2 regions of the Arthrobacter sp. TMP15 genome follow, and region 2 is predicted to be linked to the other one. Evidence: predicted binding sites of a transcription regulator. Region 2 holds the regulator's gene; the other holds the start of a gene.
What was found. Region 2 encodes HrcA, which represses chaperone genes, less so after heat shock. Its sites were predicted from a motif close to TTNGCACTCGNNNNNNNCGAGTGCNAA; they were not measured.
Positions count from the first base shown of each region.

Region 1: the regulator HrcA is predicted to act here: its motif matches at 1,699-1,725, upstream of groL (chaperonin GroEL).

Region 1 is NZ_CP154262.1:687,386-690,797, forward strand. It holds gene AAFM46_RS03030 (DUF3263 domain-containing protein) at 1-188, shown strand, start outside; gene AAFM46_RS03035 (LytR C-terminal domain-containing protein) at 230-829, shown strand; gene AAFM46_RS03040 (TM2 domain-containing protein) at 929-1,477, opposite strand; gene groL (chaperonin GroEL) at 1,936-3,412, shown strand, end outside.
Region 2 is NZ_CP154262.1:1,957,122-1,960,533, reverse strand. It holds gene AAFM46_RS08670 (DUF4870 domain-containing protein) at 1-307, opposite strand, end outside; gene AAFM46_RS08665 (DUF3097 domain-containing protein) at 376-1,224, opposite strand; gene hrcA (heat-inducible transcriptional repressor HrcA) at 1,494-2,507, shown strand; gene dnaJ (molecular chaperone DnaJ) at 2,542-3,412, shown strand, end outside.

The DNA.
Region 1 (3,412 bases), 1.3 Mb from region 2:
ACGCTGGTGCCAAGGAACAAGCCATCCGCGACATGTTCGACCTTTCAGCAACTCACTATTACCAAGTGCTGAACGCGTTGATCGACACGGAAGCTGCATTGACTTATGACCCCATGCTGGTCAAACGGTTGCGTAGACTACGTGTGTCACGTCAACAGGCCCGGTCCGCGCGCCGGCTGGGCAACTGACGCCACCTCACCCAACGCACCCACAAGGACAGCACTGCACAATGAGTAAATACCCGCGGGATGAATTCGACGCCGTAGAGGAAAGCTCGGCACGCCACGGCGTTCACCGGGCTTCGATGGATCCGCAAGGGCGCTCCCTAATGCCGCTGATGATCTTTGGTGTTGTGGCTCTGTGTATTGGGCTGTTGGCATTTATCATCATGCCTAAGATGCTCAACACTACGAACGCGCCGGTTGTTGCGAAAACCACCTCCGCTCCGGCCGAAAGCGCGGAAGCAGAGGCCACCACCGAGGCTCCTGCTACTTCTGCTGTGGAAACGCCGGCTCCGGAACCTGAAACGACTACTGAGGCTGCGCCGGATTCCGTTGTTGATAAGAGCGCTCCCGTAGCAATATTCAACGCAACGGGCACCCCCGGGCTGGCTGCCCGATATTCGGGGCTTGTTACGGCCGACGGTTGGGCAGTCTCCCAGTCGGCCAACTGGGCAGGGCAGCGTCAAAACACATCGGTTATTTTCTACAACGGCATTGAACAGAAAGCCAACGCGGATGAGCTAGGCGCGGTGCTAAAGATTACGGTGCTGGTTGATACCGCTGAGCTCGGAATTCCGCTGGCCGTGGTTCTTGGGCCAGGCGCCTAAACGCTCTTCAACGCGAGAAGCCACTTATGGTGTCCAAAACCCGGTTTTGGACACCATAAGTGGCTTCTCGCGTGCGTGGTGCAGGTGTGAATGCGGAAACTAGTCCTTCAGCGGAACACCATTGACATCAGTGCGGTAACCTTCTTGGCCCACGAGAATCAAGATGCCCTCAACCAGTCCCCAGATCGCCATAAGCGGTGCGAGGATACCCAGGCTGATCACAGACACGAGAAGCTGGATCAACGCGATCTTGGTTTTGCCCAAGTAGAAGTTGTGGATACCCAAAGATCCAAGCAGGATGCCCAAAATACCTGCAACAACCTTTGACTTCTGCTCGGTACCCGGAGCTGCGTTGTAGGCAGGCTGTTGGTAAGGCTGCTGCATATTTTGCTGCGGGTAGCCCTGCTGCGCCCCGGGCTGCTGGTAGGTGGGCTGTTCGTAGGCTGGCGCTTCGGGAGCTACCGGTGCAGCAGGTGCTTGATAACTAGGGGTTTCATAGCCCGTCTTGGCGGGCGCGTCGTAGCCTGCGGGGATGTCATTGGGAGTGCCCGGTTGTTCGGGGGTGTGCTCTGGCTTAATGTTCTCAGTCAAGGTGTCTCCTGGTGCTTGAGCTGTGGCACGCGTCGCTGCCGGGGCAGTGGGTGTCACTTGCGTATGCGTGCATCGGAATACTTACAGATCCCACAATATCCGCTTAGGGGCCCAGCCGGAAGTGCAGGACACTGAAGTTCTAAGAAAGTGTCCTAGACATGGGTCTATACGGTCGCTTCTGCCAGTGTTGCGTGCCCACGGAGTGGGGATGCTGCCCATGATTATGACCTCTTAGCTGCTCGAGGCGCGTTCGCCTCAAGCTCATACCGGCCTCTGCGCTTGCACTCTGCTGTATCGAGTGCTAATTATTGACTTAGCACTCTGAGGTGGCGACTGCTAATTATTAGCTGTCCAACCGCCGTCGGAGGATTAAACTTTCCTCATTGGGCGAGGGTTCACGGCCACTGTAAATAGATCAGTGGCAGGGTATCCGTCCGTCGCGGGCGCCGCAATGAGGAACTTTGTATCCGAAACGACAGTCCCGAAAGGACTGTTCTGAAAGGACTGAAGCCTGTATGGCCAAGCTCATTGCATTTGATGAAGAGGCACGCCGCGGTCTTGAGCGTGGGTTGAATATCCTCGCCGACGCCGTCAAAGTCACTTTGGGGCCGCGCGGTCGCAACGTTGTTCTTGAAAAGAAGTGGGGCGCACCCACAATCACTAACGATGGTGTCTCCATCGCCAAGGAAATTGAACTTGACGATCCCTACGAGAAGATCGGCGCCGAGCTGGTCAAGGAAGTCGCCAAGAAAACTGACGACATCGCAGGAGACGGCACCACCACAGCCACTGTGTTGGCACAGGCACTGGTCAAGGAAGGCCTGCGCAACGTAGCTGCCGGCGCCGACCCGCTGTCCTTGAAGCGCGGCATCGAGAAGGCTGTTGCAGCCGTCATCGAGCAGCTACTCGCCTCCGCCAAGGAAATTGAGACGAAGGAGCAGATTGCTGCCACCGCGTCCATTTCCGCTGGGGATCCCGAGATCGGCGCACTCATCGCCGAAGCTCTGGACAAGGTTGGCAAGGAAGGTGTTATCACTGTTGAGGAGTCCAACACCTTCGGTCTGGAGCTTGAGCTCACCGAGGGCATGCGCTTTGACAAGGGGTACATCTCCGCTTACTTCGTCACCGACACCGAACGCCAGGAAACGGTTCTTGAAGACCCGTACATCCTGATCGTTAACTCCAAGATCTCCAACGTCAAGGACCTCGTTGCCGTTCTGGAGAAGGTCATGGCTTCAAACAAGCCGTTGCTGATCATTGCCGAAGATATTGAAGGCGAAGCACTTGCCACGTTGATCGTGAACAAGATCCGCGGTCTGTTCAAGTCTGTTGCCGTCAAGGCTCCGGGCTTCGGTGACCGCCGCAAGGCCCAGCTGGCAGACATTGCTGTTCTCACCGGTGGCCAGGTCATCGCTGAAGAAGTTGGCCTGAAGCTGGAAAATACCACTCTGGATCTCTTGGGCAAGGCTCGTAAGGTTGTTGTAACCAAGGATGAGACCACCATTGTTGATGGAGCCGGCGACGCCGAAGCCATCGCCGGTCGTGTGGCTCAGATCCGTGCCGAGATCGAAAACTCCGATTCCGACTACGACCGCGAGAAGCTGCAGGAACGCCTGGCCAAACTGGCCGGTGGAGTTGCAGTCATCAAAGCCGGAGCCGCAACTGAAGTTGAGCTCAAGGAACGCAAGCACCGTATTGAAGATGCAGTGCGCAACGCCAAGGCAGCTGTTGAAGAAGGCATTGTCCCCGGCGGTGGCGTTGCTCTCATCCAGGCTGGCGTGACGGCATTCGAGGGACTTAACCTGACGGGCGACGAAGCAACCGGAGCTAACATTGTTCGCGTTGCCATCGATGCTCCGTTGAAGCAGATTGCTTTCAACGCAGGATTTGAGCCCGGCGTTGTTGTCGACAAGGTTCGCAGCTTGCCTGTTGGACACGGTCTAAACGCTGCAACAGGCGAGTATGAAGACCTGCTTGCTGCCGGAGTCAACG
Region 2 (3,412 bases):
GGGCTGCCCATACAAGGAGAGCTAGTAGGGCGAAGATGGTACCCACTGATGGGTTGAACATTGAAAACACCAGGGCCAAGATGTTCAAGAAGACGGCTGCAATTGTGGGTGGCAACGTGAAGTTCAGAGCTTCAAAAGATTCTTGTGCAGTAAACCGGCCACGGGGGCCAAAGACCTTGTAGATCAAAAATGATGGAATGCAGCCAAGGATGCCGCCGCAGTGGGCCAAGAAAGCCCACTGCCTATCTTCTGACGGCGTGAGCGGCCGTTCGCGGACAGCATCGGTTTGGTTATCCGGTTGACTCACAATGACAAGCCTTTCAACATACTAAAAAAGCGGGCGATACCAAGGCTTGTAGGAAATAGGCCTCAGCACTAGGGTACCGGTGCCGTTAGGAAATCTATGACTTCTTCAACGCGTCCCAGCAGCGAAGGTTCCAGGTCTGAGTAGGAATTCACTTTGGAGAGTAATCGCTGCCAGCCAAGCCCAACGTCTTCGGCGGTTGTGTGGGGCCAGCCGAAGGCTTTGAGGATTCCTAGCTTCCACTCCATTGTTCTCGGGACTACAGGCCAGGCGGGAATGCCCAGGGTCGATGGTTTGATGGCCTGCCACACGTCGACATAAGGGTGACCAACAACTAAGACGTTGGCGGCCATTCGTGGAACTTTCATGAGATTTCCCACAATGCGGGTTTCTTTGGATCCGGGCACCAGATGGTCAACCAAGATACCGAGCCGACGGTTGGGCCCAGGGGAAAATTCGGCGACAGCGCCTGTTAAATCGTCAATGCCTCGCAGCGGTTCCACCACAATGCCTTCAACTCGAAGATCATCACCCCATACCTTCTCAACCAGTTCGGCGTCGTGCTTACCTTCAACCCAAATGCGGCTGGCCTTGGCAACTTTCGCTCGGGTATCAGCAACTTTAACGGAGCCCGAAGCCGTTCGCAGCGCCGCTTTGGGCGCGTTGATCACCGGTGCAATGAGTTCAATGGGCTCACCCTCAAGCAAAAATCCGAAACCAAGGGGGAAAGCGCGGATCTTTTCTCGTCTGTCGGCAAGTTCGACAATGTGCATGCCACCGGATTTCTCAAGCCGAACCACCGCCCCAACCCAGCCGGAGGGCACTTCCTCCACAACCAGCCCCGAGCGAGCCTCAACTCGGCGTAAGATGCGCGCGGGCGGTGGGCTGAGGTCTTGGGGGCCCCACTGGTTGTAATGCACAAAAAACCCTAACTCTCGACGTTCAATGCAACGCTCATGGCGAACGCTGCTCGCTGAAAACCCATGCTATCCGGTGGAAGTGCACCAATTCGAGCATTGGTGGAGGTTGCGGCCATTTGTGGGTCAGCGTAAAAGTATTAGAATTGGCACTTGGATGTCTAGAGTGCCAACGTTGAAGACGTGGTCCCTGCTTCCGCAACAAACAGCAGGGTCTACACGACCAACAAACAGCAGGGTCTAGACGGCCAGCAAACAGGGAGGTGATGGGTATGAGCGAACCACGTAAGTTAGAGGTCCTTCGGGCGATCGTTGAAGATTATGTGCATACACGCGAGCCCGTCGGCTCCAAGGCCTTGGTTGAAAGGCACCAGCTGGGTGTTTCAAGCGCCACCATCCGCAACGACATGGCGGCCTTGGAAGAAGAGGGCTTGATTGCAGCACCGCACACAAGTTCCGGACGAATCCCCACTGACAAGGGGTACAGGCTCTTCGTTGATCAGCTTTCCTCGGTAAAGCCACTCTCCGCTGCTGAGCGTCGAGCGATATCTGTCCTGCTTGAAGGCTCAACGGATTTGGATGACGTGCTGGAGCGAACGGTGCGTGCGCTGGCGCATCTGACTAACCAAGTTGCCGTTGTCCAGTATCCCCGTTCGGCCGCAGCCACTGTCCGTCATATTGAGTTTGTTGCCCTTGCCGCGAGCCAGGTGCTTGTTGTGCTGATTCTGGCCTCGGGAAAAGTGGAGCAAAACGTGATCGACGTCGGGAGTTGTCTTGACGATGCGAGCCTGGCACAGCTGCGGCAGGCGTTTCTGCTAAGCCTCAACGGCTTGGCAGTAGCGAAGATCCCAGCCGTGGCGATAAAAATTCCTGCGACTGTACCGCGTGCCGAACAAGGCCCGGCGGCGAGGCTCGCACAGGGCTTGGTCCTCTTGGCTCAAAACGCCCGCGAAGACAGGATCGTGATGGCGGGCACGGCCAACCTGGCCCGATCAAACAATGACTTCCCACTGAGTATTGGTCCTGTCCTTGACGCCTTGGAGGAACAAGTGGTGTTACTGCGACTCCTTGAGGCTATGGCACAGGACACCTTAGGAATGGCGGTTGTCATTGGCCGCGAGAACCCCCATGATTCCCTGTCTGAAGCCTCCGTCGTGGCAAGCATTTACGGCCCCGGCGAAAGCGCCAAGCTGGGTGTGGTTGGACCTACCCGGATGGATTACCCCAACACCATGTCAAGTGTGCGAGCAGTAGCGCAGTACCTGTCTAGAATTCTGGCCGGCTAAACGGCCACCGTTTCCACGTAAAGAGAGCAACATTTTGAGTAATCACTACGACGCATTGGGCGTTGCCCGCGACGCAACAGCCGAAGAAATCAAAAAGGCCTACCGCAAGCTGGCACGCAAACTTCATCCGGACGTCAACGACGCCCCGGACGCTCAGGACAGCTTCAAGGCAGTGACCCATGCCTATGAGGTCCTTTCCGACCCGCAAAAGCGACGTGTCTATGACACCACCGGCAACGAAAACGGCAATGACAACGGCGGTGGTGGAGGTAACTTTGGCGGCGAGGGGTTCGCCTTCCAAGACATCTTTGAAACCTTCTTTGGAGGCGGCGGAGGCGGCGGTGGAGGCGGTGGCCGGGGCCCGGCATCACGTATGCGCCGTGGCCAAGATGCCCTCATCACGGTACGTGTTGAACTGCGCGAAGCCGTGTTTGGCGTCAATAAGAAACTTGAAATTGACACTGCCATCACGTGCCCCACCTGCGATGGCAGCTGCTGCCGCAAAGGTACCTCACCCACCACCTGCGATGTCTGCCACGGCAGCGGCCAGATCCAGCGACCCATGCGCTCCATTTTGGGTAATGTCATGACCCTGGCAACCTGCAATTCCTGCCAGGGTTTTGGCACCATGATCATTGACCCCTGTAATGAATGCATGGGAGAAGGTCGTGTCCGCAACCGCCGCTCCTTCACCATAAAGGTTCCGGCCGGAGTTAGCACCGGCACACGTATTCAGCTTGGCGGCCAGGGCGAAGCAGGACCTGCCGGTGGACCGGCCGGTGACCTGTATGTGGAGATGAAGGTCAATAATGACCCCGCATTCCTACGCGACGGCGATGACCTGCACGCCACACTCAGTGTCCCCATGACAGCTGCGGCTTTGGGCACAGAGCTCAGCTTTGAAA